DNA from 2 places in the Reyranella humidisoli genome. Region 1 is predicted to be linked to the other one. Evidence: predicted binding sites of a transcription regulator. Region 1 holds the regulator's gene; the other holds the start of a gene.
The links. The regulator HrcA, encoded in region 1, represses chaperone genes, less so after heat shock. The targets are predictions, from matches to a motif close to GTTAGCACTCNCNNNNNGNGAGTGCTAAC.

Region 1 (15,786 bases):
TGGAATCGCGCTGGATGCCGATGCGCTTGTTGCGCAGCAGCGACGGCGGTCCGTCGAACGGGGCGCCCTTGGCGGCGATGAAGGCGCCGGGCGAAAGGTAGTAGCGGCGCGACAGGCCCATCCGCTGGCGTCGCTCACGCGTCACTTCCATCGACGACATGATGATGTCGAACTTCTTGTCGATCAGCCCTGGGATCAGCTGATCCCACTTGAGCGCGATGAACTCGCACTCCGCCTTGATGCGCTGGCAGGCTTCCTGCGCCAGCTCCATCTCGAAGCCCGCCGGCATGCCCTTGCGGTCGAGATAGTTGAAGGGCGGGAAGGCTCCCTCGGTGGCGATCGTGATCTTGAACGCCGGTGGCGTGAACGGGGATTTGGGGCCGGGCTTGCCGGCAGGCGCCGCCGGCTTGGCGGCCTGTGCGGGCGGTTTCGCCGGCGGCTTCTGCGGCGCCGGCTGTGTCTGCTGCGCGGACGCGATGCCCGTCATGGCCAGCAGCGCGATGAGACCGAACATGAGCCTCATGCGATCAGCCGCTCCAGCAGCGCGTTGAGGCGTTGCCGTCCGTCCAGCGTGGCGCGCAGGTGCGTGGCGTCGATCTCCAGGAAGCCCGCCCGAACGAGCGGTTCGAGCCGCGCCGCGTCGAGCGCGTCGACCGGATCGGCGCCGGCGACGGACGCAAAGGTGGCGCGGTCGATGCCGCCGGCCAGCCTCAGTCCCATCATCAGTGCCTCCTCCACCAGATCCCGTCCCTCGACCGTCGACGTCTCGGCCGTGCCGTGGCCCGTCCGCTCGACCGCTTCCAGCCAGGCTTCCGGGCCGCTCGACCGCCGGGTCGCCTGCTTGGCGTTACCGACGGCGAAGCGGCCGTGCGCGCCCGGGCCGATTCCGACGTAATCCTGATACCGCCAATAGATCAAATTATGGCGGCAGGCAGCCCCCGGTCGCGCGTGGTTGGAAATCTCGTAGGCCGGCATGCCGGCACGTTCGAGTCGCGCCTGTGTCTGCTCGAACATCGCGGCGGACGCTTCCTCATCCGGCAGCACGAAGTTTCCGCGCGCATGATCGGTGAAGAAGCGCGTCCCGCGCTCGATGGTGAGCTGATAGAGCGACAGATGCTCGCCGGCGAGCGCCAGCGCGCGCTCCAGCTCCTCCGCCCAAGCCTCCGGCGTCTGGCCGGGCCGCGTGTAGATGAGATCGAAGGAGTGGCGTGCGAAGTGGCGGCGCGCGGTGGCGAGCGCTTCCAGCGCCTCGTCGGTCGAGTGTTCGCGGCCGAGGAATTTCAGAGACGCTGTGTCGAGCGCCTGTACGCCCAGCGAGACGCGGTTGACGCCGGCCTCGGCCAGTGCGGCGAAGCGGCCGGCCTCGACCGAGGTCGGGTTGGCTTCCAGCGTGATCTCGATCTCGGGCGCGCTGTCCCAGAGCTCGCGCGTGCGCGCGATCAGCGCGGCGACGGTCTCGGGCTCCATCAGCGAGGGCGTCCCGCCGCCGAAGAACATGGTCTCGACCCGCCGGCCCGGCGCCTCGCGCGCGGCATGCTCGAGCTCGCGCAACAGCGCCGCGCGCCAGCGCGCCTGCTCGACGCCGTCGCGGACGTGGCTGTTGAAATCGCAGTAGGGGCACTTCGACTTGCAGAAGGGCCAGTGGACATAGACGCCCAGAGGCGCCGGGCTCATCCGAAGCAGGCCTCGACCATCATCCGGAAGGCGCGGCCGCGATGGCTGATGGCGTTCTTCTCGGCGTCGGACATCTCCGCCGTCGTGCGCGTGTCGCCGGCGGGCTGGAAGCAGGGGTCGTAGCCGTGGCCGCCGCTGCCGCGCGGCGGCCAGACGATCGCGCCGTCGAGCGTGCCGTGGAACAGCTCGACATGCTCGTCGGGCCAGGCCAGCGCCAGCACGCAATGGAAGGTGGCGCCGCGCGCGGCGTCGGTCTTCGGCACGTTACGGGCGGCCAGCTCGTCCTGGATGCGGCGCATGCCGACCATGGCGTCGCGTGTCGGCCCTTCCCAGTCGGCCGTGTAGAGACCGGGCGCATGGTCGAGCGCGTGCACGCTGAGGCCGGAATCGTCGGCTAGGGCCGGCAGGCCGCTGCCGCGCGTCGCCGCCAGCGCCTTCAGCGTGGCGTTCTCCTCGAAAGTCGTGCCGGTCTCATCGGGGGCCGGCAGGCCGAGATCGGCCGCCGAGACGATCTCGACGCCGAACGGTGCCAGCATGGTGCGGATCTCGCCCGCCTTGCCGCGATTGTGGGTCGCCACAACGAGCTTCGGCAGGACGAAGCGGCGGGCCATCAGTCGAGCCCGACCGCGGCGCGCTGCAGCTTGCTCAGTTCGCCGATGCCCTTCTTGGCGAGCTTCAGAAGCTCGAGGAACTGATCTTCCGAGAACGGATCCTGCTCGGCCGTGCCCTGGATCTCGACGATGCCGCCCTTGCCGGTCAGCACGAAGTTGGCGTCCGCTTCGGCCTTCGAATCCTCCGGATAGTCGAGGTCGAGCACGGCCGTACCCTCCCACAGGCCGCACGAGACCGCCGCCACCTCGCCGCTCAGCGGATTGGCGGCCAGCTTGCCGTCCTTGATGAGACGCTGGAAGGCGAAGTGCAGCGCCACCCAGGCGCCGGTGATGCTGGCGGTGCGCGTGCCGCCGTCGGCCTGCAGCACGTCGCAGTCGATGTTGATCTGGCGCTCGCCCATGGCCTGCAGATTGACGACAGCGCGCAGCGAGCGTCCGATCAGGCGCTGGATCTCCTGCGTGCGGCCCGATTGCTTGCCGCGCGCGGCCTCACGGTCCGTGCGCGTATGGGTCGAGCGCGGCAGCATGCCGTATTCGGCTGTCACCCAGCCCTTGCCGCTGTTGCGCATCCACGGCGGCACCTTCTCGTCGACCGAGGCGGTGCAGAGCACATGGGTGTCGCCGAACTTGACCAGGCATGACCCTTCGGCGTGACGGGAAAAACCAGGTTCCAGGGAAACCGGGCGAAGCTGGTCGGGGGCGCGGCCTGAGGGGCGCATGGATTTCTCCTGAGGGATGAGCGGCCGGTGTGTAGCGCCCGGAAGAAGGCGAATCCAGCCGCCATCCGGTGTTTAGGGTCCGATTGATGGGCTGGCTTCATTGACCCTGCTGTCTGCACTACCTACATTTTTTCCATGGCGATCCACCGCATCGGCATTCCCGGGGGCGCCCTTGCCGATTCCCCGACAGGACAACGCGCCGCCTCCGTGGCGGAGCTGAACGAGCGTGCGCGCGAGGTGCTGCGCCATGTCGTGGAAGCCTATGTCGAGACCGGCGAGCCGGTGGGCTCCCGCGCGCTCACCCGCAAACTCACCGAGACGCTGTCGCCGGCGACCATCCGCAACATCATGGCCGACCTTCAGGATGCCGGGCTGCTCTACGCGCCGCATACCTCGGCTGGCCGCCTGCCGACCGATGCCGGGTTGAAGCTGTTCGTGAACGGCCTGCTCGAGGTCGGCAACGTCTCGGAGGAAGAGCGCGAATCGATCGAGGCGCGCTGCGCCCCGTCGGGCCGCAGCGTCACCGAGGCGCTGGAGCAGGCGACCACGATGCTGTCGGGCCTGTCGCGCTGCGCCGGCCTCGTGATGGCGCCGAAGACCGAGCAGCCGCTGAAGCATATCGAGTTCGTCAACCTGGGCCCCGGTCGCGCGCTGGTCGTCACGGTGACGCAATCGGGCCATGTCGAGAATCGCGTGATCGACACGCCGCTCGGCATGCCGCCCTCGGCCCTGACCGAGGCCAGCAACTATCTCAACGCGCGCCTGAGCGGCCGCACCTTCGACGAGGCGCGGCGGCTCATCCTCGAGGACATCAAGCTGAAGCGGGCCGAGTTGAACGATCTGACCGCGCGCGTGATCGAGTCCGGTCTCGCGACATGGTCCGGCGAGCCGGGCGGCGGTGCGCTGATCGTGCGCGGCCAGGCGCGACTGCTCGAGGACATCACGGCGATCGAGGATCTGGAGCGCGTGCGCATCCTGTTCGATGCGCTGGAGCGCGGCGAGAGCTTCGTGCGCCTGCTCGAACTCGCCAACACCGCGTCGGGCGTGCAGATCTTCATCGGTGCCGACAATCCGCTGTTTGCCAACACCGGTTGCTCGATGGTGGTGGCGCCGTTCCGCGATTCTCAGGAGCGCATCCTCGGCGCCATCGGCGTGATCGGCCCGACGCGCCTCAACTATGCGCGCATCATCCCGCTGGTCGATTACACCGCGCGTGCGATCGGGCGGATGGTCGGCTGATTCATATTCCTCTCTCCCGCCAGGGGGAGAGGCGGAAGAGCTCACCAATCCTTGTCGTCGAAATCCTCGAACTGCTTCATGCGCTCATCTTCCTCCGGGCGCGGCGCGGCCTCCTCGTTGGCGGCGTGTGAGAGGACGCGCAGGCGGGTGTCGCGGGTGAGGAGCGGCAGCAGCTCCAGAAGATCGTCACGGGAGAAGGCGACGCAGCCTTGCGTGCCGGCGTAATCGTCGCGCGCGATGTGGAGGAAGATGGCGCTGCCCCATTCGCCCTCGGGCGGATCGTCGTTGTAGCCCACCACGACGACGAGATCGTAGAGCCCGTCCTCGCGCCACATCTTCTCGGCGCTCCACTCGTTGGGGATATTGACCAGCCGGTTGTAGGTCGGCGAACGCGGGTCGTCGCACCAGCCGTCATGCTCGCCGATCGGCCGCGCCGGCAGGGCGACTTTCGGCAGGACCACCAGGTCGTTGCGGTAATAGATCCGGCGCAGCGGAAATTCGCCGACCGGGGTGGCGGAATCGCCCTCGACCTTGTCCTCGCGGATGCCGCCTGCACCCACGGTGCAACGCCAGCGCCGCTCGCCCAGAGTGGCCCATCCCAGGGAAGCGTCAGCCGAATCGGCCTGTACGATCAGCACATTCTCGTCGGTCATTGCCCAGTACTCCGGTGCCCTTCATAAAGGCACGCTCTTGAGGGAGAAAGCGATGGCTTATGTCGTTACGCCGCCGGCCACCGTCGGCGTGCCGGTCCACGGAACCGGCGATCTGTTCCCGGTGCGCCGCATCTTCTGTGTCGGCCGCAACTACGCCGCCCATGCCCGCGAGATGGGACACGATCCCGACCGCGAGCCACCCTTCTTCTTCACCAAGCCGGCCGACGCGATCGTGATCTGCGCCGACCCGAAGAACCCGACCAAGGTGGCTTACCCGCCCGCCACCAAGAACCTGCATCACGAGATGGAGCTGGTCGTGGCGATGAAGTCGGGCGGCGCCGACATCCCGGTCGAGAAGGCGCTGGAGCATGTCTACGGCTACGGCGTCGGCCTCGACATGACTCGCCGCGACCTGCAGAACCAGGCCAAGGACATGGGCCGCCCGTGGGACATGGGCAAGGGCTTCGACCAGTCCGCCCCGATCGGCGAGATCTATCCGGCGGCCAAGATCGGCCATCCCGCCAAGGGCACCATCCAGCTCGATGTGAACGGCAAGACCCGCCAGAAGTCGGACCTCAATGCGCTCATCTGGAGCGTGCCCGAGACGATTTCCTACCTGTCCGGCCTCGTCGAACTCGCCGCCGGCGACCTGATCTACACCGGCACGCCCGATGGCGTGGCCGCGGTGGTGAAGGGCGACACGCTGTCCGGCTTTGTCGACGGCTGCGGCACGGTGACGTGCGTGCTGGTGTAGCGCTGGGGCGCGCGTTCTTATCCGTTCTGCACGGTGCGGGCTCTCGCGCTTGTGAAAGCGCTGCCGCCCGCCACAACTCTAGCGAAGCTAGAGTTGTTGGGCCCTGAACGTATCGCACTGGCGGGGATCACCCGTCTCCAGACCCTTGCGGAACCAGCGCGCGCGCTGCGCACTGGTGCCGTGGGTGAAGCTGTCGGGCACGACGCGGCCCTGGCTCTGCTTCTGTAGCGCGTCGTCGCCGATCGCGCTGGCGGCGGCCAGAGCCTGGTCCACGTCCTTGTCGTCGATCATCTTGCCGCCGCGCTGCTTGTCGGCGCGATTGGCCCAGACGCCGGCGAAGCAGTCGGCCTGGAGCTCGGTGCGCACCGACAGCGCGTTGCTGTCACGCTTGCTCATGCTCTGGCGCATCTGCTGAACCTTGCTCGAGATGCCGAGCAGGTTCTGCACGTGATGGCCGACTTCGTGCGCGATGACATAGGCCTGCGGAAACTGGCCGGGCACGCGGAAGCGGCGCGCCAGCTCGTCGAAGAACCCGAGGTCGAGATAGACCCGCTGGTCGGCCGGGCAATAGAAGGGGCCCATCGCCGCCTGTCCGACGCCGCACTCGGTGCGCGTGGCGTCGCGGAACAGGACCAGCTTGGGGTCGCGATACTGGCGGCCCATGTCGCGGAAGATGTCCTGCCAGACATCCTCTGTGCTCTTGAGCACGCGCGACACGAACTGGCTCTCGGCGTCGCCGGCCGGCGCCTGCGTGCCCGGCGTGCGGCTGGCCGAGGAGGAGGGAGGCGCCGGCATGGAGCTCGAGGTGCCGCCCCCGCCGCCCGCGATGTCGCTCAGGATGGCGCCCGGATCGGCGCCCATGATCATGGCGATGACGACGAAGGCCACCAGGCCGAAACCGCCCTTGAACAGCCCGCCCCCGCCGCCGCCCATCGGGATGGGAAAGCCGCCGCCGCCCAATCCCCCGCCGCCGAACCCGCCGCCTTCGCCGCGGCGATCCTCAATGTTGTTGCTCTGGTCGCCATCCATCTGCATGGCAGGTCTCCTTGGTCGAGATGTTCCCGACGAGATCGTCTCCGGATCGTCTATAGTGCCCGGCGATGAGTCTCACCATTGCGACCTGGAACATAAACTCGGTCCGGCTGCGGATCGAAAACGTCGAACGGTTCGTGAAGTTGCGCAAGCCCGACGTGCTGTGCCTTCAGGAGACCAAGTGCCCGGACGAGTTCTTCCCGCACGAGGCCTTCGAACGGATGGGCTACACCCACCGCTTCGTGCAGGGGATGAAGGCCTATAACGGCGTGGCGATCCTCTCCAGGGTGCCGTTTGCCGCCGGCAACATCCACCACCGGTGCGGCAAGGAGGATTGCCGGCATGTCGAGGTCGCCCTGGACGTCGGGGGCGATCCGATCCTGCTCGACAATCTCTACATCCCGGCCGGCGGCGACATTCCCGACCCCGACCTCAACGTGAAGTTCGCGCACAAGCTGGATTTCTACCGCGAGATGGCGGCCTGGTATGCCGAGCGCAAACCCGGTCCGCGCGCCCGCAAGGGCCTGCGCCGCATCACCGTGGGCGACCTCAACGTGGCGCCCCTGGAGCACGACGTGTGGAGCCACAAGCAGCTCCTCAAGATCGTCTCACACACGCCCATTGAGGTTGAGCTGTTCGGCAAGCTCCAGGCGTCGCTCGACTGGATCGACGTGCCGCGCAAGTTCGTACCCGAGAACGAGAAGCTCTATTCATGGTGGAGCTACCGCAACAACGACTGGCGTGTGTCCAATCGCGGGCGCCGGCTCGACCATATCCTGGCGAGCCCCGCTCTTGCCGGGGCGATCCGCAGCCACCACATCGACGCGGACTTGCGCGACTGGGAGAAGGCATCGGACCATGTGCCGGTGTCGGCGACGTTCGAGGTCTAGGGGGAGCCCGCCATGCTGCAGATAATCTTTACCATCCTGATCGGCTTCGTCGTCGGTCTTCTCGCCCGCTGGATTGGTCCCGGCGGAATGATCCAGGGCTTCTGGGTCACCGTTCTGATCGGCGTCGCGGGCTCGGTGATCGCCACCTATGGCGGTCAGGCGCTCGGCCTCTATCGCGCCGGCCAGCCAGCTGGGTTCATCGGCTCCGTCGTCGGCGCCATCGTGCTGCTGGCACTGGTCCAGCTCTTCGGCCGCTAACGCACGCGGTAAAGAAAGTACCGGTCCTTCGGCACGCCCGGAGGCTCGGGCAGACGCTGCCAGCGCGCGACGTCGAGCGACTGGTTCGCCAGCACGTAGCCGCCCGAGGCTGCCAGACGGTCGAGCGCCGGCCCCAGCCACCTGCCCATCGCGACGTTCGCTTCGTGGTCGCCGGTGCCGAGATCGGTGTGGATCAGCGCGGCCGTTGCGCCGAGCTTTCGCGCTGCTTCGTCGATCGTCCGGTCGGCATCGCCGAGGAACAACCGGTCGTCGGGCGGGATGCAATCGGGATGGGCGGCGACCTTGCGCTCGAACACATAGATGTCCCGAGCCGGAAAGAGCTCGCGGAGATGGTCGTAGGTGCGGCCGTTGCCCAGTCCGACTTCGAGGATCGGGCCGGGCACGGCATCGACCATGGGCTTGAGGAAATTCAAGGCATCGCGCTGTGCCTGCATGCGCGCGATGAAACTGTCGAGACGGCTCATGACGATACGATGACTCTTCGAACGCTCAGGCGGCCCTGGTGGCGGCGCGCAGCTTCTGGTTGGTGTCTTCCAGGCGGTGGGCCAGCTCGCGCATGATCTCGATCGCCATCTCGGGGAATTCCGCGACCAGGCGATAGAACATGTCCTTGGTGATCTTGAGCGTGGCGAGCGGTTCCTTGGCCTTGATCGTCGCGGTGCGTGGAACGTCGCACAGGATGGCGATCTCGCCGAAGAAGCTGTTGCGCTTCATCTCGGCCACCGCGATCTGGCCGCTCGGCGTATCGATCAGCACGTCGGCGGTCCCGCCCAGGATGACGTACATCGTGTCACCCGGATCACCCTGGTGACAGACTTCCTGGCCGACGGCGAAATTCACCCTCTCGCTGGTGAAGGCCAGAAGTTTCAGTCTCGCCTGCTCGACCTTCGAGAAGATCGGCACGCCCTTCAGCAGCTCTACTTCTTCGTTGAGGTTCATCGTGTCCTCCTCGGTGCGCTTACGCCGATGCCATGAGCTCGGCGTAGAGCCCGCCTTTAGCCGCCAGCTCCGACGGCGATCCCTGGGCAACCACGCGGCCGCCCTGCATGACGACAATCGTTTCAAACGGTTCGGCCTGGTTGGGCCGGTTGGCGATCCAGACCACACCGCGATTGCTCTCGGTCGCGCAGGCCAGGACGTTGTCGCGGATGCGGTCCTGGGTGCGGCCGTCGAACATGGCGACCGCCTCGTTGACCACCATCAATTCGGGACGCTTGATCATCGCCCGGGCGATGCCGAGCTTCTGGCGCTGCGTCGAGGGCAGTCGCTTGCCGCCGACGCCCACATTGTATTCCAGGCCGACCTCGATCACCGAATCGCGGAGGCCAAGCTCGTTGAACACCTGGGCGATCAGGGTCCCGATGCGCGCCTCCGCCTGTGCCTGCCCATAGACCAGGCGGCCGAACAGGATGTTGTCCTGCAGGGTGGCGGCACTGTTGTACCGTTCGAAATCGTAGAACTCGACGGCGTCCCGCAGGTTGGCGGGCAGGTCGTCGGCAAAGGCACGCCGGGCACCGAGGATGCGCTCCTCCATCGCCGCGTCGATCAGGCCGAGGCGATGGCGCGCCTCGATGTAGCGGAACGGCAGGGTCATCAGCCGGATGCGGTCCGCTTCGGGCACCGCCTCAATGCCCTTGCCGCCGAGACGTTGCAGCAGCAGGCGGACGTTGGGCAACTCGTCCGCGGAGATGAAGCTGTACTGCTCGAACAGTGGATTGTCGGGCGACAGGCCCGAGAAGAGTTCGACCATGGTCTCGGCGATGCTGAGGCCCATCCGCTGCAGGTCGAGGTCGAGCCCGGTCTTCTTCAGCACCGACATCACGTAGGGATCGGTCGCGAGGTTGTCGCCGTCGAACTGCTTGCCGAGCGCGGTGCCGAACAGCAGGTTCTCGGCCACCGACAGGTTCTTGTTGTAGTGGTCGTCGTTGAACGGCTCGACGAGGCCGGCATAGGTGCCGTCCTGCAGGTGTTCGTGCAGCGTATGACGGGCCTTCAGGATCTTCCCGGCGAGGTCGGGCCGTGCCGCCGCGTCGATCGTGCCGCGCAGGCCCAGCGAGTAGATGTCCTCGTCCAGCTCGACCTGCTTCAGCACCCGCACCATGCAGGGCAGCAGGTCGGCCGGGCCGGTGGCGCCCGCCAGCTCGTAGTCGACCCAGTCGGCATTGGGATCGAATGCCGGATTCCCGGCCCGCTCCGACTCCTTCCAGAAGGATTCGCGCAACGCCCTGGTCGCCTCGTCGTAGGTGGCTGGCAGTACCGGCCGGATCTTGAGGCCGAACAGCAGGTTGTCGCGGACCGACAGCGGGAACAGGTAGGTGTCCTGGCCGACATAGGCCAGGCGCGAGCCGATGACGTACTCCGGCAGCTGGAAGAAATCCTTGCCGTCGATGCGGATCGAGCCGCTGCTGGGCAGCGTCTGGCGCGCCAGCACATAACCCAGGACTTCCTTGCCCGAGCCCGAGCCGCCGATCACCGCCACGCGGCTCGTGGTCGGCAGGGTGAGCGAGACGCTGTCGAGCTGCTTGACCCGGCCGTCCTCGGAAACCACCACGCCGACCAGCGCCAGCTCCTTGCCGAGCGGCGGCGGCGGCCCATCGGGGATCGCCTGCAACTCGGGCGGCATCATGCCTTCGGGCTGGAACTGGTCGATCACCTGCTCGTACTTGATCTGCACGTCCTGGCGCTGCTGGTCCCAGTCGATCAGCTCCTTGATCGGCGACGGCAGGTCCTTGTAGGCGAGCAGCACGCCGACCACGGCACCGACGTCCATCTGGCCAGTGATCGCGAAGTAGCCGCCCACCAGGTAGATCGCGAACGGCGTCGCCTGCGACAGGATGTTGTTCCAGAACTTGGCGACGAACTTCTTCTGGTAGAGGTCGAAGCGGATCTTGAAGATGCGGCCGAGCCGCTCGGAAATGTCGGCGCGCTCGTAGTTGGCGGCGCCGTGGACGTGGATCTCGTGCACGCCGTCGGCGGTCTCGGCGATGCGCCCGGCAAGCTGGCGAGCCGAGATCTGGCGCTGGCGGCCCAGCACCAGCACGGGCTTCCGAAGGCGCGGGATAATCGCCATCTGGACCGCCAGCAGCACGATCACGATGATCCCGAGCAGCCAGTTCTGCATCATGATGAAGATGATCGCCGTCAGCGCCTGGCCGCCCAGGAACATCGGCTGCACGAAGGCGTCGCCAATGAAGCCTCCCAGGGGCTCGACCTCGTCCTTCACCATGGTCGCCAGTTCGGCCTGCTTGACCTTGCGGAAGTGGGCCGGCGGGAAGCGCAGGATGCGGTCGTAGAGTTCGTAACGCAGGCGGCGCAGCATGCGCTCGCCCATACGGCCCTTCTGGGTGTTGATCGTCTTCTTGAACAGGCCGTTCACAACGACTGCACCCAGGAAGACGAAGCTCATGACCACGAGGTACTGGAGCTGGTCGACCTGGAAGCCGTCGAAGAAGCGGATGACCTTGCCCGGGAGGATGGCGCTCAGGTCGAGTTCCCAGACCAGGAACGGTATGGTCTTGCTGTCCTTGAACGCGTTGCCCTGGATGCCGTTGTTGATGACGGATTTCGGCACCGTCAACGACATGAAGTAGAAAACCTGGGCCAGGACCACCAGCAGCAGGATCACGACCTGTTCGGGCCGGCTGTGCCGCCAGATGTAGGAGAAGAGGCTGCGTTCCATGAATCCTGCGTCGCCGCGATCGCGACTCTCCCTATAGGCGATCAGTCCCTTGATTACATTAGATATTTTCCCGGTTGTCGCACCGGGGGTTCGCGCCATCGCCGGCTTGTGGCATAGTCGCGCCGTCGTTCACCGGTCGGGGCAATAGCCGCTTCGGCGAGGGAGAGGCCAATGCCCGCCAGCACCCGGTCCAAGCGTGTGCTTCTCTACAGCCACGATTCGTTCGGCCTCGGCCATGTAAGTCGCTGCCGCACGATCGCCAATGCTATCGTCGAAGCCGACCAGTCGGTTTCGGTGCTGATCCTGTCCGGCTCGCCGGTCGTGGGCTCCTACGAATTCCGTTCGGGCGTCGATTTCGTGCGCATCCCCGGCGTGGTGAAGATCGAAACCGGCGAGTACGATTCGGCGAACCTGCGCATGAACGTCGAGCATACGCTCGAGATGCGCACCCGCATCATCCGCGACACCGCCGACATCTACCGGCCGGATCTCTTCATCGTCGACAAGGAGCCGCTCGGGCTGCGCGGCGAGGTCGGCCCGGCGCTGCGGCTGCTGAAGGACCGCGGCACGCCGCTGGTACTCGGCCTGCGCGACGTGATGGACGATCCCGCCCAGCTTGCCAAGGAATGGGAGCGCAAGAACGTCGTGCCGGCGTTGCGTGATCTCTACGACGAGATCTGGGTGTACGGCCTGCCGCAGATCAACAAACCGCTGACCGGCATCGACGTGCCGCCGTCGGTTCGGCACAAGATGGTCTACACCGGCTATCTGCGACGCGAACTGCCGCTGCACGGCGACGTGCCGCACGAGATGGAGGAGATCGACGGTCCCTTCATCCTGGTCACGCCCGGCGGCGGTGGCGACGGCGACGAACTGGTCGACTGGGTGCTGGCCGCCTACGAGACCGATCCGAACATTCCCTACGGTGCCGTCATCGTGTTCGGCCCGTTCATGTCGGCCACTGCGCGCGAGGCCTTCAAGGAACGCGCCGCGAAGTTTCCGAACATCCGCACGCTCACCTTCACCAACAATCTCGGCGCCCTGATGCAGAAGGCGGCCGGTGTCGTCGCCATGGGCGGCTACAACACCTTCTGCGAGATCCTGTCGTTCGACAAACGGGCGATCATCGTGCCGCGCACCCGGCCGCGCCTCGAGCAGTTCATCCGCGCCCGCGCCGCCCGAAACATCGGTCTGATCGAAATGCTCGACGCAGGCCGCGGCCGCGCGCCCCAGGCCATGGCGACCGCCCTGCGTCACCTGCCGCAGCAGGGCTTGCCCAGCGACGTCGTGGTCCCAGGCCTGCTCGATGGCCTCGGCAACGTCTGGCGGCTCGTGTCCAAGCAGCTTTCCCATCCGCATCGGGGCCCTGCGTCGCTCGAAAGCGCCGTACAAGGCGGCGAACTCGCCTCCGCCGACCCGGTGCCGGGACGCGCGCGGACCTGATCTTCGGCCATCGATGTCGCAAACGGTCGGGGCAAAAGTCGCGGTCATCCTCAAGGGCTGGCCGCGTCTCTCTGAGACTTTCATCGCGCAGGAGATCGCCGGACTAGAGGCGCGCGGCATCGCGCTCGAACTCTGGTCGATGCGCCGGCCGACCGACAAGGCGCGCCATCCCGTCCACGATCGGGTGCGCGGCCGGGTCACCTACCTGCCGGAGTATCTGAAGGACGAGCCGGGTCGCGTCTTCGCCGCCTGGCTGAAGGCGCGTCGTCTGCCGGGTTATGCCGCGGCGCGTGCCAAATTCCACGCCGACCTGGAACGCGACCGCACGTCGAACCGTGTCCGCCGCTGGGGCCAGGCGCTGGTGCTGGCCGCCGAATTGCCGCCCACGGTCGAGCGGCTCTATGCCCATTTTCTCCATACGCCGGCGTCCGTCACGCGCTATGCCGCCGCGATGCGCGGCCTGCCGTGGAGCGTGTCGGCGCATGCCAAGGACATCTGGACCAGCGAGGACTGGGATGTCCGCGAGAAGCTGGACGACTGTGCCTGGCTGGTGACCTGCACCAACGTCGGGCTGCAGCGGCTGAAGGAACTGGCGCCGAATCCGGAGAAGCTGCGGCTCGTCTATCACGGGCTCGACTTCGCCCATCTGCCGGCGCCCCCGCCCGCGCGTCCGCCGCGCGACGGCTCCGATCCCCGCGATCCGGTCGTGGTCCTGTCGGTCGGGCGCAAGGTCGAGAAGAAGGGCTACGACGATCTGCTGAACGCGCTGGCCTCGCTGCCGGCCAACCTGCACTGGCGCTTCGAGCATATTGGCGCCGGTAGCCTGTCCGATACGCTGAAGGCGCAAGCGTCGTCGCTCGGCATCGCCGATCGCTGCGTCTGGCACGGCGGCCAGCCGCAGAAGGCGGTGTTCGCGGCACTGGCCGCCGCCGACCTGTTCGTGCTGGCGAGCAAGAAGGCCGCCGACGGCGACCAGGACGGCCTGCCCAACGTGCTGATGGAAGCTGCCCATCAGGGCCTGCCGCTGGTATCGACACAGGCGGCGGCCATCGGCGAGTTCGTCGAGGACGGCAGGACGGGCCTGCTCGTGCCACCGGCCGCCCCGCGCGAACTCGGCCTCGCGCTTGGCCGCATGATCGCCGATCCGGCCCTGCGGCAGCTTATGGCGCAACGCGCCGGCGAAGTCGTGCGCACGCGCTTTTCCTACGAAGCCGGCGTCGACTGGATCGCCTCGGCGCTGCAGGGCAAGCGGAGCGAGGGCACCGTCACCGCGCGCGCCGCGGAGTAGTCATGCGCGTGCTGCTGCACACGCCGCTGAAGGCGCCCGACAATCCTCTGCCTTCGGGCGACCGCGAGATGGCGCGCGGACTGGTGCGACTCCTCGAACGTCTCGGCCACAAGGTTCTGATGCCGGAAGCGAGCCGGGTCGCTCCCGGCGCACCGCCGGTCGCCACGCATCTCGGATTGGAGCGACGGGCAAGGGCACAGGCCGCACGGCTGATCGATCGTTGGCGTGCATTGCCGGCCCATCATCCCGAGCGCTTCGATCTCTGGTTCACCTACCATTGCTATTACCGGAAGCCCGACTGGCTGGGCCCCGTCGTGTCGCAGGCGCTGGGTATTCCCTACGTGATCGCCGAGGCCTCGCATGCGCCGCGGCGTGCCCAGGGGCCGACGCGGATCGGCCATCGCGCCGTCGAACGCGCACTGGCGGCAGCGGATCTGGTGCTGACCGTCAATCCGCGCGACGTGGCCGGCGTCAAGGCGAGGTTGCGTCCCGGTGCACGTCAGCTCTGGCTGCCGCCATTCATCGACGTCGCACCGTTCCGTGTTCCCTCGCGCCGCGATCCGGGACAGCCGCCCTTGCTGCTGAGCGTCGGCATGATGCGCACGCGTGACAAGCTCGAGTCCTACCGCGTGCTGGCGCGCGCCTTCGCCCTGTTGAAGGACCGTGCGTGGCGGGCGCTGCTGGTGGGCGACGGCCCGGCGCGCGCCGAAATCGAGGCGCTGATGGCGCCGTTCGGCACGCGTGTGCGCTTCGCCGGTGCCGTGCCGCATGCGGAACTGCCGGCGCTTTACGCGGCGGCGGACCTTTACCTTTGGCCTGCGATCAACGAAGCCTACGGCATGGCCTTTCTCGAAGCCCAGGCGACCGGCCTGCCCGTCGTCGCCGGCCGCACCGGCGGCGTGCCCGCGGTCGTGGCCGACGGCGTGAGCGGCTTGCTGACGCCGATCGGCGATGCAGCCTCCTTTGCGGCTGCCATATCGCGCCTGCTGGATTCACCGGACGAGCGTGCGCGTCTGGGTGCCGCTGCGGCCGCGCGCGTTGCCTCTCGGCACGACGAACGGGCCGCCGCCCAGGCACTTGCCGCCGCCCTGGCGACCTTGCGGCGATGAGGGCGATACCATTCGCCCTCCTGCGTCATGCCCCCACGGTCTGGAACGGCCACGGCCGGCTGCAGGGCCTCACCGACACCTGTCTCAGCCCCGAGGGCGAAGCGGCAGCCCGGAACTGGCGCCTGCCGGCGCCTGCCGCCGGCTGGAAGCGCGTGAGCAGCCCGCTGCAGCGTGCGCGCCGCACCGCCGAGCTCGTGCAGCCTCCGACGCCGATCGTTCTCGACTCCCGCTTGCGCGAGATGAGCTTCGGCATCTGGGAAGGCTTTACGGTGAAGGAACTGCGCGCGACCGGCGGCGAACGGTTCGCGGCGGCGGAAGCGGCGGGGCTCGACTTCCACCCACCGGGCGGCGAGTCGCCCCGCATGGCGATGATGCGCCTGTCGCAATGGAGTTCGACCCTGACCGAGCCTGTCGTT
Region 2 (15,786 bases), 920 kb from region 1:
CCGGGCGGGGTCGGCCGCGTGGCGCAGGCCGTCGACGCCGACCTGCTGGCGCGCACCATTGCCTGGTCGGGCGAGGCGGCGACTGCACAAAACGAGATCTTCAACGTCACCAACGGCGACGTCTTCGTCTGGCCCAACGTCTGGCCCGCCATCGCCGATGCGCTGGGCTTCGAACCGGGCGCCCCCGTGCCGCTGGCGCTCGACCGCGAGATCCGGCCCCGCGAGGCCGAATGGGCGGAGATTCGCAGCGCCCACGGGCTCGCGTCCGGCACGCTCCGGGATTTCGTCGGCCTGTCGTTCGAATATGCCGACTACACGATGGGCTTCGGCCGCACCGAGCCGGGGCCGCCGGCCATTGTATCGACCATCAAGCTGATGCAGGCCGGTTTTACCGAAGTGATGGATACCGAGGCGATGTTCCGGAAATGCTTTGCCGCGATGCAGGCGAAAAGGCTCCTGCCGCGCCCGTAAACCGCAACGGCCGCTCGCGAGGCGGCTGTCGTCAAATTGTCATACGGCCCCCTCACCTTCCCCGGCCATTGGGACGGCGTGGAGGGCTGAATGAATAGCGATCTGGACCGCGAGACGCTGGAGGAGCGAATCCGTCGCGAGCTGGCGGACGGCATCGACGAGGAGCTGGAGCTCGAACTGGGCGACGAGATGCTGGCGCGGATGAGCGAGCCGGGCCGGACGCCGTCGCTGCAGGACGGGATCGACCGAAAGCTCTATTTCACCGAGCTGCTGCGGCTGCAGCGCGAGCTGATCAAGCTCCAGGCCTGGGTGGTCGACCAGAAACTCAAGCTCGTGGTCCTGTTCGAGGGCCGCGACGCGGCCGGCAAGGGCGGGGTGATCAAGCGCGTCGCGCAGCGGCTCAACCCGCGCATCTGCCGGACGGTGGCCCTCTCCGCGCCCTCCGAGCGCGAGCGCACCCAGTGGTACTTCCAGCGCTATGCCGCCCACCTGCCGGCGGCCGGCGAAATCGTTCTGTTCGACCGGAGCTGGTACAATCGGGCCGGCGTCGAGCGGGTCATGGGCTTCTGCAGCGAGGGCGACGTCCAGGATTTCTTCCAGACGGTGCCCGAATTCGAGCGCATGCTGGTCCGCTCTGGCATCGTCCTGCTCAAATACTGGTTCTCGATCTCCGACGAGGAGCAGAACCTGCGCTTCCTCATGCGTATCCACGATCCCATGAAGCAATGGAAGCTCTCGCCGATGGACCTCGAGTCCCGCCGGCGCTGGGAGGAATACACCAAGGCCAAGGAGGAAATGCTGGCACGGACCCACATCCCGGAGGCGCCCTGGTGGGTGGTCGAGGGCAACAACAAGCGCCGCGCCCGCCTCAACTGCATCCACCACCTTTTGCAACAAGTGCCGTATAAGGATGTTGAACAGCAACCGGTCGTCCTGCCGAAGCGCGAGCACAAGCCCGACTACGCCCGGACGCCGGTCGCTCCCGAACTCTATGTCCCGGCGGTCTACTGATGGATTTCTTCAGGCGCTTCACTTTCCTCGTCTGCGCTCCGGCGTTCGACGCCGACGATCTCGAAGGCCTCCGGCTGGGCGAGATCACGGTTTCGATCGAGCGCATGGGCTTCCAGGTCGTGCGGGCCCGGCGCATCGAGGATGCCGAGATGGTGGTCCAGACCGACGCCGCCATCGGCTGCATGGTCGTCGACTGGGGCAAGAAGGGCCTCGACGGCAAGGCCGCCGCGATGATCAACATGATGCGGCGGCGCGGCCTCGAGATGCCGATCGTCATCCTGGTTCGCCGCAAGCGCCTGCAGGACATCCCCGTCGAGGTGATGGACTATATCGACGGCTACATCTTCCTCTCCGAGGAAACGCCGGAGTTCATCGCCAAGAACCTGGTGAGTCGCCTCAAGCAATATGCCGAAACGCTGAAGACGCCGTTCTTCGGCGAACTGGTCGACTATGCCGAGGAAGGCAACCAGCTCTGGACCTGCCCCGGTCACAATGGCGGCATCTTCTACAACAGAAGCCCGATCGGCCGGATCTTCGTCGAGCATCTGGGCGAGGCGGTGTTCCGCGACGACCTCGACAATTCCGTGCTCGATCTCGGCGACCTGCTGGTCCACGAGGGCCCGGCGCTGAAGGCGCAGAAGGAAGCCGCCGTCATCTTCGGCGCGGAGAAGACGTACTTCGTCCTGAACGGCACCTCGTCGTCCAACAAGATCGTGCTGCAGGCCCTGATCGCCGAGGGCGACCTCGTGCTGTTCGACCGCAACAACCACAAGGCCGCCCATCACGGCGCGCTGTTCCTGGGCAACGGCATCCCGATCTACCTCGAGACCGATCGCAATGCGCACGGGCTGATCGGCCCGATCTTCCACGAGGCGCTCGACGAGGCCGCCATCCGCGAGAAGATCCGCACCAACCCGCTGGTCAAGGACAAGGAGGCGTGGAAGCGCGAGCGGCCGTTCCGGGTCGCCGTCATCGAGCAGTGCACCTACGACGGCACCATCAACGACGCCCGCCTGATCGTCGAGAAGATCGGACATCTCTGCGACTACATCCTGTTCGACGAGGCCTGGGCGGGCTTCATGAAATTCCATCCGCTCTATGCCGGCCGTTTCGCCATGGGGCTGACCAACCTCGGCCCGGACAGTCCCGGCATCATCGCCACCCAGTCGGCGCACAAGCAGCTCGCGAGCTTCAGCCAGGCCTCGCAGATCCATGTCAGGGACAGGCACATCAAGGGCCAGCGGCGGCGCATCGAGCATCGCCGCTTCAACGAGTTCTTCATGCTGCACGCCTCGACTTCGCCGTTCTATCCGATCTTCGCGTCGCTCGACGTCGGCGCGCAGATGATGAAGGGGCGTTCGGGCGAGGTGCTGTGGGACGACACGATTCGCCTCGGCATCGAGATCCGCAAGAAGATGCGCGCCATTCGCCGCGAGTTCGAGGACAAGGAGCGCGATTTTGCGCGTCGCTGGTTCTTCGAGCCGTTCGTGCCAAACCGCGTGACCGTCGGCGGACGCGATCAGGCCTGGGAGGACGTGCCGACCGACGACCTCGCCGTCGACGCACGCTACTGGGAACTGGCGCCCGGAGCGCCCTGGCATGGCTTCAAGCATGTGGCGCCGGGCTATGCGATCACCGACCCCAACAAGCTGGTCGTGCTGACGCCGGGCTTCGACCGCGAGACCGGGCGCTATGCCGGTCACGGCATCCCCGCCCCGGTCGTGGCGCAGTATCTGCGCGAGAACCAGATCGTGCCGGAAAAGAACGACCTCAACTCGCTGCTGTTCCTGATGACTCCCGGCGTGGAGTCGAGCAAGGCCGGCACGCTGCTGAGCGCGATGGTGATCTTCAAGCGCCTGCACGACGAGAATGCGCGCCTCGAGGACGTGATCAGCGAATTCGTCCGCAAGCGGCCCGGCCGCTACAGCGGCCTGCGCCTGCGCGACCTCTGCGCCGAGATGCATGCTTTCTTCCGCGACGCCAATGTGAGCTTCCTCCAGCGCGCGCAGTTCATGCCCGAGCATCTGCCGGACCCCGCGATGCCGCCGCATGAGGCGGTGCGCCAGCTCGTGCGCAACAATGTCGACTATGTGCCGATCGACCAGGCGGCCGGGCGCATCGCCACGACCATGTTCGTCGTGTATCCGCCGGGCATCGCCAGCATCGTGCCGGGCGAACGGCTGGACGAGCGGGCCAAGCCGATGCTCGACTATCTGCGCATGTTCGAGAAGTCGGCCAACCTGTTCCCCGGCTTCGACGTGGAGATCCAGGGCATCTATCGCGAGATCGACAAGAACGGCGTCGTGCGCTTCTACACCTACGTGGTGCGCGAGTAGGCGATCTCGACCGGCGGCGTCGTGGTGCCCGCGCCGATGGCGCGCTGCATCAGGACGCTGTCGGACCACTTGCCGTACTTGAAGCCCACGCCTTCCAGCAGGCCGGCACGGCGAAAGCCGTGGGCCTCGTGCAGGCTGAGCGACGCGACGTTGTCGGCGTCGATATAGGCGAACATCTGGCGATAGCCCGCACTTGCGCAGGCCTCGATCAGCGCCGGCAGGAGCCGACGGCCGATCCCGGTCCCGACGTGCCCGGGGTGGACGTAGATCGAATGCTTCACCGCATAGCGATAGGCGGGTCGCTTGCGGAAAGGCACCGCATAGGCGTAGCCCACGATTATCCCGTCGCGTTCGGCGGCGAGATGGGGCAGCCGGCGCCGCAGCATGTTCTTGCGCCGGCGCTTGATGTCGTCGGCCTGCGTCGGCTCGATGTCGACATCGCCGAGGCCACGCGTGATGTGGTGCGTGTAGATCGCGATCATGGCCGCCACGTCGTTCTCCGTCGACGGACGTACCACGAGGCCGCCCTGCGGCTTTTCGAGCACGGACTCGCTCGCTGCTGCCATCACCCGATCCTCCTCCGAGACGCCCGGATCAAACACGTCTCCATGACCGTTTCATGTCGGCACAAAAAGAGGGCCCGGAGAGTTTGCACTCTCCAGGCCCCCAGACGCCCCCTCTAAACTCGCTGGCGCCGCGGCGATCTCTCGAACCGCGTCACTCCATGCCCGCGAAGATACGGGCGGACGCGCCATCGGCACAGGGGGCGCTTGGTATCAATTGTTGTGGTTTCGCGACCGGCCGGAAAAGCTCGCTCGCACGTGATCGGCCAGGTCGCGCGCAGCCGGCCCCAGGCCCGGCGGCGCGTAGAGATTGATGCGGAACTCAGGCAGCGCCGGCAGCTTGGCCTCGCGGCCCAGGATGACGAAACGCTCGGGGACGGAGGAGCGCAGCAGCGGCGCCACGGCCAGCCCTGCTTCCAGCACCGCATAGACCAGCTCCAGCCGGCTCACCTCGCAGACCGCGCGCCAGTCGCGCCGCGCCTTGCCCAGCGCCTCGACCGCGACGGGACGAAAGACGCAGGTCGGCGCGCCGAGCGAGACCGGCAGCGGATCCTTGAGATGGGCGTCGCCATCGGCCGCACCGACCCAGACGAGCCGGTCGGTGCGCAGGGTCTCGCCGTGGCGGCCGCACTCGGTCTCGGTGGTCATGGCGAGATCCACGCCGCCCGATTTCAGTTCCTCGCGGATCACGCATGAGTCCTCGCAGACCAGGCTGACGCGCACGCGCGGCTGTGCCTTGGCGAAGCGCCGCAGGATAGCCGGCACGAAGCTGCCGATGATGTCGTAGGGAACACCGAACCGGACCTCGCCCTCGAACTGCGGCGCGCGCATCGAAGACCACACCTCGTCGTTCATTGCCACGAGACGTCGCGCCTGTTCGAGCAGCCGCTCGCCCGCCGGGGCCAGCGCGAGCCCGCGCCCCTGCCGCGTGAACAGGCGGCAGTCGAGCGCCTCCTCCAGCCGCTTGATCTGCTGGCTGACGGCGGCCTGGCTCATGCCGAGTGCGGCGGCCGCGCGGGTGACCCCGCCCACTTCGACGACGGTGAGGAAGGCGCGAACCAGCGCCATGTCGAGATCCCTGCGCATCGTCATATATAATCATTTCCGAACGATCCCATCAAAAACATTCGTTTTTGTTATTCGTTGGATCGCCGTAGCGTGGCGTCATGACCACGAAGATCTCGGGCCTCTGGCTCCCCCTCATTACGCCGTTCAAGGACGGCGCCATCGACTTCGCGAGCTACGACCGGCTGGTGAACCACTACATCGCCAAGGGCGTCGACGGGCTTCTGCCGCTCGGCACGACGGGCGAATCGCCGGCGCTCGACGAGGACGAGATCGCCGCCGTCATCGAACGCACGCTGGCCGTTGCCGACGGTCGCGTGCCGGTGTTCGCGGGCGTGGGCGGCAATGCCACCGCCAAGGTCGAGAAGGAGCTGAAGCGGCTGCGTCATCTGCCGATCGCCGGCATCCTGTCGGTGTGCCCCTACTACAACCGGCCGAGCCAGGACGGGCTGATCGCGCATTTCCGGCGGATCGCCGGTGCCACCGACCGCGACGTGGTGATCTACAACATTCCCTACCGCACCGCGGTGAACCTCTCCAACGACTCACTGCTCGAGCTTGCCGAGGTGCCGAACATCGTCGGCGTGAAGGACAGTTCCGGCAGCGTAGAACAGTCGCTCGAGCTGCTGCGCCGCAAGCCATCGGACTTCGCCGTGCTGACCGGCGAGGACGCGCTGTTCTTCACCATGCGCGCCAACGGCGCCGAGGGCGGCATCCTGGCCGCGAGCCACGTGATGACGGAAGGCTTCGTCGAGGTCGAGCGCTGCTTCCGCGCCAACGATCTCGCCGGCGCGCGCAAGGCCTGGGCGCCGCTCGCCGGCTTCGTGCCGATGCTGTTCGCCGAAGCCAACCCGATGCCGATCAAGCATCTCCTGTGGCGCCAGGGCCTGATCGCCTCGCCGGAATGCCGGCTGCCGCTCACCAGGATCTCCGACGGGCTGGCCCGCCGGCTCGACGCGGTGTTCGCCGGGAAGAAGGCGGCTTAGTCTTTCCAACCGAGAAAGAACAAATCGCTTCTCAACAACGACCTCACCCTGAGGAGCGCTCCGCAGGAGCGCGTCTCGAAGGGTGGGCACGAGCACCTCGTTTGTTGCCGATCCTTCGAGACGGCGCTGATCGCCTCCTCAGGATGAGGTGGGGTGAATCGATTTGAGACCAAAAGGCGGCCTAGCCACGGGCCTTCAGGAGGTCGCGGATTTCCGTGAGCAGCTCCTGTTCCTTGGTCGGCGGCGCGGGTGGCGGTGGCGCCGACTCTTCCTGCTTGGTCACGCGGTTCATGCCCTTGATCACCATGAACAGGACCCAGGCGATGATGAGGAAGTTGACCGTCACGGTGAGGAAGGTGCCGTAGCCGAGCGTGGCGCCGGCTTTCTTGGCGGCGTCGTAGGTAGCGGCCTGGCTGGCGGCCGGCGTCAGGCCGATGAAGTAGTTGGTGAAGTCGAGCCCGCCGGCGATGCGGCCGATGATCGGCATGATGAGGTCGCCGACCAGCGAGTCGATGATCTTGCTGAAGGCCGCGCCGATGATCACGCCGATGGCGAGATCCACGACGTTTCCGCGCATCGCGAACTTCTTGAATTCCTGGAGCATCGACTTTCTCCCCTTGTCGTCGTCAGGTCACGCGCAGCCATACCAGCAAAGCAGAAACCGTGACCACCGAGAAGGCCGTCGTGAGCAGCACGGATGCGGTATTCTGTTCGACCGAGATGTTGAACTGCTTGGCCAGCACGAAGGCGTTGGCCGCCGTCGGCAGCGAAGCCATCAGCAGCGCCACCTTGCCGGCGATCGAATCGATCGGCACGAAGAACGGCAGGATCAGCAGCGCCGCCAATGGCTGCAACAGCAGCTTGATGAGCGTCGCGAGCCCCGCTTCGGCGAGCCCGCTCTTGATCGACTTGTCGGACAGGAACAACCCGATGGCGAACAGCGCGCAGGGCGCGGCGGCGGCGCCCATCAGGTCGAGCCACTTCTCGACCGGCACCGGGATCGGCACGCCGATCCACGAGGCGACGATGCCCAAGGCAATCGAGACCGGCAAGGGATTGCGCGCCACGTTGAAGGCGGCCCGCAGGAAAGTGCGGACGGGACCATGGCCCGCGGCGACCTCGAGTTCGATCAGCATGACGCCGAACACCATCGAGACGACGGCGGTGACGATCACGGTCAGCATGGCGGGCGGCAGCCCCTGCTCGCCGAAGGCTGCAAGGCAGAGCGGCACGCCCATGTAGCCGACGTTCCCCCAGGAGGCGGCGATGCCCTGCAGGCTCATGGCGGCAAGACCGCCTTGCGAAACCAGACGCGTCGTCACCATGCCGACGATGAAGGTCGCGACCACAGCGACGGTGAAGCCGGTCATCAGGGCAGGATCGAGCACGGCGGCGACCGGCGTCCGCGCCAGAGTCCCGAAGAACAGCACCGGCAGGGCGAAGTAGCTCACGAAGGCGTTCAGCGCCGTCGTCGCCTCGGGCCCCAGGATACGCCAGCGGCCGGCCAGATAGCCGGCGAGGATAACGCCGAAGATCGGAAAGGCGACGTTGAGGATGGCCTGCACGGGCTTTCCGATTGCAGTTGCTCTAATCTATTAAGAATTTGACATAAACGGTACAAATCACATAGCATTTTAAGTATATTGCGAGGCCGCGCCCGTCCCCTCACCGCAAGCGGCCCGGGAGAATATCATGCGTCTTTTGATCGCCAGCATGGCCGCCTTGGCGGCTGTCGCTTATGCCGCTCCGTCCTTTGCTCAGGACGAAACGATGCCCGCCCCCACGTCGTCGCCGACGGCCAAGCCCAAGGCCGGCACCACTGCCGCGTCCTGCAACAAGATCAAGAGCAGCTCGCAGCGCAGCGCCTGCCTGAAGAAGGTCCAGGTCGCCAAGGCGCAGCCGGCGAAGAAGACCAAGAAGCCCACGGCCACGCCCGCGGCGCCGAAGTCGCCCGATGTCGGCCAGCTCAATGCCCCCACGAGCGCGCCGTCCTCCGGCCAGGTCAGCGTTCCGCCGCTGCCGTCGAAGACGATTTAACGCGCCTCTCCCGAGAACCGCGCTAGTCTCCGCTCTCCCCAACCCCGGGAGAGCGACATGGCCCATTCGGCCAACCTGATCACGACAGAAGACCTCGCACGCCAGCTCGGCGCTCCCGCGCTGCGCGTGTTCGACTGCACCACCTATCTCAAGCCCGGACCCGACGGGCGCTACATCGCCGAGAGCGGTCGCGCCAACTACGACAAGGGCCACATTCCGGGCGCGGCCTATCTCGACCTCCAGGCCGACCTCTCCGACAAGACATCGAAGCTGCGCTTCACCCTGCCGTCGCTGGAGGACCTCACGAAGGCCTTCGCGGCCAAGGGCGTGGGCCACGGCACCTTCGTCGTTCTCTACAGCCATGCCTCGCCCGTGTGGGCGAGCCGCATCTGGTGGATGCTGCGCGCCGTCGGCTTCGACGAAGTGGCGATCCTCGACGGCGGCCTCGACAAATGGAAGGCGGAAGGACGTCCGCTCTCGACCGAACCTGCAACGCATCCACCCGCCACGCTGTCGCTGCGTGGTCGTCCCGAGATCTTCGTCGACAAGGACAGGATCAGGAGTGCGATCGGCGATCCATCGACGCTGACCCTGAACGCACTCAGCCACGACCAGCACAATGGCGCGGGCGGCGTGGTCTATGGCCGTCCTGGCCGCATCGCCGGCTCCTCCTGCGTGCCGGCCGCCAGCCTGTTCGGGCCGGACAAGGCACTGAAGCCGATCGCCGACCTGCGCGCCGCCTTCGAGGGCGTCGGAGCGGCGCCCGACAAGCGCGTGCTGGTCTATTGCGGCGGCGGCATTGCCGCCACGCTGGACGCTTTCGTGCTGACGGCCCTCTTGGGTCACAGGAACGTCTCGGTGTACGACAATTCCATGCAGGAATGGGCCAACGACCCGGCCCTGCCCATGGAAACCGGCTGACGAGGGAGGAAGAAGTGACGGCCTATATCATCGTCGAGATCGACACCAGGGACGAAGAGCTGATGGCGGAGTACCGCAAGCACACGCCGGGGCTGGTCTCCAAGTTCGGCGGCAAGTTCATCGTGCGCGGCGGCAACTGCACGAGCCTCGAAGGCGGCTGGACGCCGGCCCGCGTCGTGGTGCTGGAGTTCCCCGACCGCGCCAAGGCCGAGCGCTTCTATCATTCGGAGGAGTACAAGCCCGTCCTCGCGATGCGACTGAAGGCGGGTCACTCCAAGGCGATCCTGGTCGACGGCCATAATGGCTGAGGTGGCCGCCTACCGGGCTGTCGGCACGCTCTACAATGCGCTGATGACCGGCCTGGTCATCAGTCTCGTGTCGCGACGCGGGGGCGACACGGCGCGCGAATACATCTTCCGCCACTTCCGCCGGCAGCATCTCGACAAGTTCCTGCCCGGGCTCCAGAAGCTCGGCATCGCGGGCGAGAAGGACGCGCCGGCCTGCGCGCTCTACCATTATCACTCCAACGCGCTGGGCGGGGTGAAGACGGGCTATCTGCGCGAGAGCGACACCAAGGCGTGGGTGCGCTATCCGCCGCCGCGCTGGATGTGGAAGGGCACCGCCATCGCTGCCGTGCCGCACGACGTGTCGGCGGCCTTCCTGCACGCCTGGCACGGCCACAACGGCACCTCCCTGAAGAACACCGGCCTCGGCTTCGTCTGCACCGGCATGACGGTCGACGGCAAGCCCGGCCTCGAAGGCTACTATTACGACTACGGCCGGCCGCTGAAGGAGGAGGAGCGCGTCCGCTTCGCCTACGACGAGGAGATGCCGCGCATCGACTGGAAGACGCAGCCGAAGCTCGAGACGGCAAACTGGCCCGAGGAGCGCCGCCTGCGCACCTTCCGCTCCTATGCGATGGGCTACGTGCAGACCATGCTACCGGTCCTGCAGGACCAGCTCGGCCCGAAGGATGCAGCCACCGAGATGGGCCGTGTCGCGCGCCTGGTCGGGCTGCAGTTCCACGAGGAGACGGCGCGCGACCTCGACCTGCCGACCGACGTCGAGACGGGCGATCTCGACAGCGCGCGCCTGTTCGCGCGCTGGCTGTCCGCGATCCTCGCCGCCGAGGGTGAGGAAATCGTCACCGAGGAGAAAGACGGCGCGGTGGTCGTTCGGATGGAAGGCTGGAAGCTCGCTCGCGAACTGCAGCTCGCCGATCCGCTGGCCGGCTTCGACGCCTGGAACGAGCTGTGGCTCGGCGCCGCCGGCGCGCACGACCGCTTCCTGAAGGTCGAGACCAGCCGCAGTTACGGCGACAAGGGCTGGCAGGCGGCCTGGCGGATCGCACCGAGATAGCCTGCGGGGAGCAGACGGCCGGCAATCCGTTCGCCGACTTCGTCAAGTCCGACCCAGCTTGCTTCGTGATGCTCATGACTGAGGGCAATCGCGCCCTCGGCCTGTAGCGTGCAGGCATAGGCGACGATGCGCACGAAGCGCTGCGGCAACACCTCGAACAGATGCTCGTCAACAAGACTGCCGACCTCGACGGCGAGTCCCGTTTCCTCACGCATCTCGCGGATGAGCGCCGCACGATGATCTTCACCCGGATCCGGCCGCCCGCCCGGCAGGTCCCATTCGTCCCGCTCGTTCAGCAACAGCAGGACGCGGCTCTCATGGATCAGCACGCCCTTGATCGAAAGCGGATAGCTCACGGGCTCGCCCATCGCATTTGAATTGAAGGTCCTTCGCTGAGCTCAGAATGACAATTTTGCTGGGATTGGCGCCGTGCGTCGATGCAGAAAACGGTGTCATCGTGAGCGCAGCGAAGGACCTTGTTTGCCCTCGGAAAACACAGGCCGGCCACCTGCCTACGAGCGGAGGCGAGAGCCGCAGACCGATGCCCGCACAAAAAGAAAAGGCCGGGGATCGCTCCCCGGCCTTTCCGCAATCCTTGAGAAGAATGGATTTTAGAAGTCCATGCCGCCCATGCCGCCGTCGCCACCCGGCGGCATCATCGGGGCCTTCTTCTCCGGCTTCTCGGCGATCATGGCTTCCGTCGTGACCAGCAGGCCGGCCACCGAGGCGGCGTCCTGCAAGGCGGTACGGACGACCTTGACCGGGTCGATGATGCCGGACTTGATCATGTCGACATAGTCGCCCTTCTGGGCGTCGAAGCCGAAGTTCGTGTCCTTCTGCTCGAGCATCTTGCCCGCAACGACGGCGCCGTCGTAGCCGGCGTTCTCGGCGATCTGGCGGACGGGCGCCTGCAGCGCACGACGCACGATCTCGATGCCGACCTTCTGGTCGTCGTTGGAGGTGCGGACCTTGTCCAGCGCGCGGATCGCGTAGAGCAGGGCCGAACCGCCGCCGGCGACGACACCCTCTTCCACCGCAGCCTTGGTGGCGTGCATGGCGTCGTCAACGCGGTCCTTCTTCTCCTTCACTTCGACTTCGGTGGCGCCGCCGACCTTGATGATCGCAACACCGCCGGCGAGCTTGGCCAGGCGCTCCTGGAGCTTCTCGCGGTCGTAGTCCGAAGTGGTCTCCTCGATCTGCGCGCGGATCTGGCTGATGCGGGCCTGGAGGTCCGCCTTCTTGCCCGAGCCGTCGACGATCGTGGTGTTTTCCTTCTCGACGATGACCTTCTTGGCCTTGCCGAGCATGTCGAGCGTGACGTTCTCGAGCTTGATGCCGAGGTCCTCGGAGATCAGCTGACCGCCGCACAGGATCGCCATGTCCTCGAGCATCGCCTTGCGACGATCACCGAAGCCCGGCGCCTTGACGGCGGCGATCTTCAGGCCGCCACGCAGCTTGTTCACGACCAGGGTCGCCAGGGCCTCGCCCTCGACGTCCTCGGCGATGATCAGCAGCGGCTTGCCCGACTGCACAACCGCCTCGAGCACCGGCAGCATCGCCTGCAGGCCCGACAGCTTCTTCTCGAACAGCAGGATGTACGGCGAGTCGAGCTCGGCGATCATCTTGTCGGCGTTCGTGATGAAGTACGGCGAGAGATAGCCGCGGTCGAACTGCATGCCCTCGACAACGTCCAGCTCGGTGTCCAGGCTCTTGGCCTCTTCCACCGTGATGACGCCTTCGTTGCCGACCTTCTTCATGGCTTCGGCGATCATCTTGCCGATCGACTTGTCGCCGTTGGCCGAGATGGTGCCGACCTGGGCGACTTCGTCCGTGCCCGTGATCTTCTTGGCGCGCGCCTTGATGTCCTCGACGGCCGCGTCGACCGCGAGGTCGATGCCGCGCTTGAGGTCCATCGGGTTCATGCCCGCCGCGACCGACTTCACGCCTTCGCGCACGATCGCCTGGGCGAGAACGGTCGCCGTCGTCGTGCCGTCGCCGGCGATGTCGTTGGTCTTCGAGGCCACTTCGCGCACCATCTGGGCGCCCATGTTCTCGAACTTGTCGGAGAGCTCGATCTCCTTGGCGACGGTAACGCCGTCCTTGGTGATGCGCGGGGCGCCGAACGACTTGTCGATGACGACGTTACGGCCCTTCGGGCCGAGCGTGACCTTCACCGCGTCGGCGAGAATGTCGACGCCGCGCAGCATGCGCTGGCGGGCATCGGCGCTAAAACGGACTTCCTTGGCTGCCATTTTCTATTCCTCTCGAATGTTGTGATTGATTCGGGTGCGAAGCGGCGCCTTAGGCGGCCTTCTTCATCGAAGCCGAGGCTTCGATGATGCCCATGATGTCGGATTCCTTCATGATCAGGAGATCCTGGCCGTCGATCTTGATCTCGGTGCCCGACCACTTGCCGAACAGGACGCGGTCGCCCTTCTTGACGTCGAGCGCAACCAGGTTGCCCTTCTCGTCACGGGCGCCCGGACCGACGGCGACGATCTCGCCTTCCATCGGCTTTTCCTTGGCGGTGTCGGGAATGATGATCCCGCCCTTGGTCTTGCCTTCTTCTTCTACGCGCTTGACCACGACTCGGTCGTGAAGCGGACGGAACTTCATGGTTCTTCCTCCAGTGGACTGTTGACCCTGCGCAACCTGACGGCTGCGGCGAATACGTTGCTGTCAGCACTCTCAGACAGTGAGTGCCAATGGCGCAGGGGATTTAGGGTCGCCACCGGTCTGAGTCAAGGAGACTGGCGAAAGGTTCCCAAAGTCGCTTCGCACTGGCAGCAATCGGCACATACTGCTGCTAAGCATTTGATCTGGAACGATTTTTGCTGATTTCCTGGCGAGGTTGCGTGACTATTCCCGCAGCCGCACCAAGTCAAGGAGAGGCTAGGATGGACAGCAGTTTCGTTGCGCAGCTCAAGGATTACCGCATCACGACCGCCGAAATTCTCTACTGGATGCCCGACCACAATCACGTCCTGCAGAGTTTCGTCTGGCAGAATCTGGATCTGGCGCCCCGTTTCCCCGCCCTCACCAAGTTCCTCGATTTCTGGGAGAACAATCTCGACGGCAAGGTTCACCGGGTTCGCGTGGCCAACGCCCAGCTCGTGAAGCCGGCCGAATTCCGCTTCTCCTGCGGCCTATACGCCCTGCATTGACCGGCGTGCGGCGTCGTACTCGGAGGCGGTGCGCTCGATCAGCGCCGCCACCGGGGGGACGTCGCGAACCCCGGAAACCGAGTGACCCGCGCTCCAGATGTCCTTCCAGCGCTTGGCATCCGGCCGGTCCCGCTCGGCGGCGTTGATGTCCTTCGATATGTCGATCTTGCCGCGCACCGGCAGGTTGTCGGGATCGAGGCCGGCCGCGGCGATCGAGGGGCGCAGCATGTTGGTTTCGAGCCCGGTGAAGGCCCGGGTCAGAAGCACGTCGTCGAGACGGCTCGATACGAGCATTTCCTTGTAGGCGTCCTTGGCCAGGCTTTCGCGCGTGGCGATGAACCGGGTGCCCATGTAGGCGAGGTCGCAGCCCAGAGCCTGGGCAGCGGCCACGGCATGACCGTCGGCCATGCCGCCCGCCATCACGACGATGCCGTCCCAGAACTGACGCACCGCCCGCACGAAGGCGAAGGGATTGGCCCAGCCGGTCTGGCCGCCGGCACCGGCCGTCAGCAGCACCAGCCCGTCGACCCCGGCCGCCACCGCCTTCTCGGCGTGGCGCACCGAGGCGACGTCGGCCAGCACCAGGCAACCCGCATCCTTCAGCGGCTTCATCACCGGCTCGGGTGAACCGACCGAGGTGATGACGATCTCGGCCTTGTGACGAAGCACGGCCGCGAGGTCGTCGGGCACGCGCGGGTTGGAGCGGTGCACGATCAGGTTCGGACACCAGGGCACCGGCGCACGACCGTCGGCATCGGCGGCGCGCCTGGCGTCGTCGGCCATGCCTGCCAGCCAGACGTCGAGTTCCTCGACAGTGCGGCAGTTGGCGGTCGGGAAGGAACCCACGACACCGGCGCGGCAGGCCGCCGTCACAAGGGCGGGGCCGGAGACGAGGAACATCGGCGCCGCGATCAGCGGCAGGCGGAGGCGGTCACGAAGGGATGCAGGCAGGGACATGGCGCGAGCTTAGCTCAGCGCGGGGCGACACCGAAGATGCGCCATCGGACCGCCACGCGAACGCGGCGGTCCATGGATCGCAACCGGGATCAGGCGGCGGCCGTGAGGCCTTCCTGCTCCAGCACGCGCTGCACGGCCGGGCGGGCCTTCATGCGCTCGTAGTGGGCGGCGACGTTCTTGGGCAGCGGCATCTTCATGCGGGCCGCGGCCCAGAAGCTGACGTAGAACAGGGCGGCATCGGCCACCGAGAACTTGCCCGCCAGGTACTCCTTGCCTTCGAGCGCCTTGTCCATCAGCGCCAGGCCCTTCTCCATGATCTCCTTGCCGCGCGCCTTCACCTTGTCGTGGTCGGCCTCGGTCGGCGCGAAGTTGGCCGGACGGAACATGCGGCTGAAACCCTGCATGTGCATGGTCGACACGGCATAATCCATCGCTTCGAGCGCCGCGGCCTCGCCATCGGCATCGGACGGCAGCAGGCCGGCTTCGGGGTTCTTGCGGGCGAGCCACACGGCGATCGCGGGGAACTCCGTGAGCACGGAGCCGTCGTCGCGCTGCAGGGTCGGGACCTTCGACTTCGGATTGAGCTTCACGAAATCCGGGCCGTACTGCTCCTGCTTGGCGCCGTCGACCTTGTGCGCGTCGTAGGGCTTGCCGATTTCCTCGAGCAGCACGTGGATGCCGATCGAACAGGCGCCGGGCATGTAATAGAGCTTCATGATTCTCTCCCTAAAGCAGGTGATTGGTGGGGACGGTCCACGCTAGCATTGGGACCTTAAGGGGGAAACGATAATGGCAAGTAATGGACTGAGGGCACTCGTCGGCACCAAGCCCACGAAGATCGGGACCTTCCTGTTCGAGTTCGCCACGCCCGGCATCGGACAGATACTGAAGGCGGCCGGCGCCGATTTCGCCGTGC

Region 2: a site for HrcA is predicted at 13,428-13,456, ahead of groES (co-chaperone GroES). Genes of this name have one in related genera too.

The regions. Positions count from the first base shown of each region.
Region 1 is NZ_JAHOPB010000001.1:1,247,477-1,263,262, forward strand. It holds gene KQ910_RS06050 (transporter substrate-binding domain-containing protein) at 1-523, opposite strand, end outside; gene hemW (radical SAM family heme chaperone HemW) at 520-1,674, opposite strand; gene rdgB (RdgB/HAM1 family non-canonical purine NTP pyrophosphatase) at 1,671-2,285, opposite strand; gene rph (ribonuclease PH) at 2,285-3,004, opposite strand; gene hrcA (heat-inducible transcriptional repressor HrcA) at 3,140-4,243, shown strand; gene KQ910_RS06075 (L,D-transpeptidase family protein) at 4,285-4,896, opposite strand; gene KQ910_RS06080 (fumarylacetoacetate hydrolase family protein) at 4,949-5,650, shown strand; gene ypfJ (KPN_02809 family neutral zinc metallopeptidase) at 5,738-6,685, opposite strand; gene KQ910_RS06090 (exodeoxyribonuclease III) at 6,751-7,572, shown strand; gene KQ910_RS06095 (GlsB/YeaQ/YmgE family stress response membrane protein) at 7,585-7,830, shown strand; gene KQ910_RS06100 (class I SAM-dependent methyltransferase) at 7,827-8,315, opposite strand; gene KQ910_RS06105 (cyclic nucleotide-binding domain-containing protein) at 8,341-8,790, opposite strand; gene KQ910_RS06110 (ABC transporter ATP-binding protein) at 8,810-11,530, opposite strand; gene KQ910_RS06115 (glycosyltransferase family protein) at 11,702-12,973, shown strand; gene KQ910_RS06120 (glycosyltransferase family 4 protein) at 12,987-14,261, shown strand; gene KQ910_RS06125 (glycosyltransferase family 4 protein) at 14,264-15,370, shown strand; gene KQ910_RS06130 (histidine phosphatase family protein) at 15,367-15,786, shown strand, end outside.
Region 2 is NZ_JAHOPB010000001.1:2,171,389-2,187,174, reverse strand. It holds gene KQ910_RS10670 (NAD-dependent epimerase/dehydratase family protein) at 1-471, shown strand, start outside; gene ppk2 (polyphosphate kinase 2) at 562-1,482, shown strand; gene KQ910_RS10660 (Orn/Lys/Arg family decarboxylase) at 1,482-3,818, shown strand; gene KQ910_RS10655 (GNAT family N-acetyltransferase) at 3,800-4,384, opposite strand; gene KQ910_RS10650 (LysR family transcriptional regulator) at 4,595-5,473, opposite strand; gene dapA (4-hydroxy-tetrahydrodipicolinate synthase) at 5,548-6,432, shown strand; gene mscL (large conductance mechanosensitive channel protein MscL) at 6,614-7,036, opposite strand; gene KQ910_RS27205 (AEC family transporter) at 7,059-7,997, opposite strand; gene KQ910_RS10630 (hypothetical protein) at 8,125-8,469, shown strand; gene KQ910_RS10625 (sulfurtransferase) at 8,527-9,390, shown strand; gene KQ910_RS10620 (DUF1330 domain-containing protein) at 9,405-9,698, shown strand; gene KQ910_RS10615 (hypothetical protein) at 9,691-10,749, shown strand; gene KQ910_RS10610 (NUDIX hydrolase) at 10,701-11,105, opposite strand; gene groL (chaperonin GroEL) at 11,361-13,001, opposite strand; gene groES (co-chaperone GroES) at 13,051-13,365, opposite strand; gene KQ910_RS10595 (usg protein) at 13,647-13,913, shown strand; gene KQ910_RS10590 (NAD(P)H-dependent flavin oxidoreductase) at 13,896-14,870, opposite strand; gene KQ910_RS10585 (glutathione S-transferase family protein) at 14,960-15,586, opposite strand; gene KQ910_RS10580 (HpcH/HpaI aldolase family protein) at 15,660-15,786, shown strand, end outside.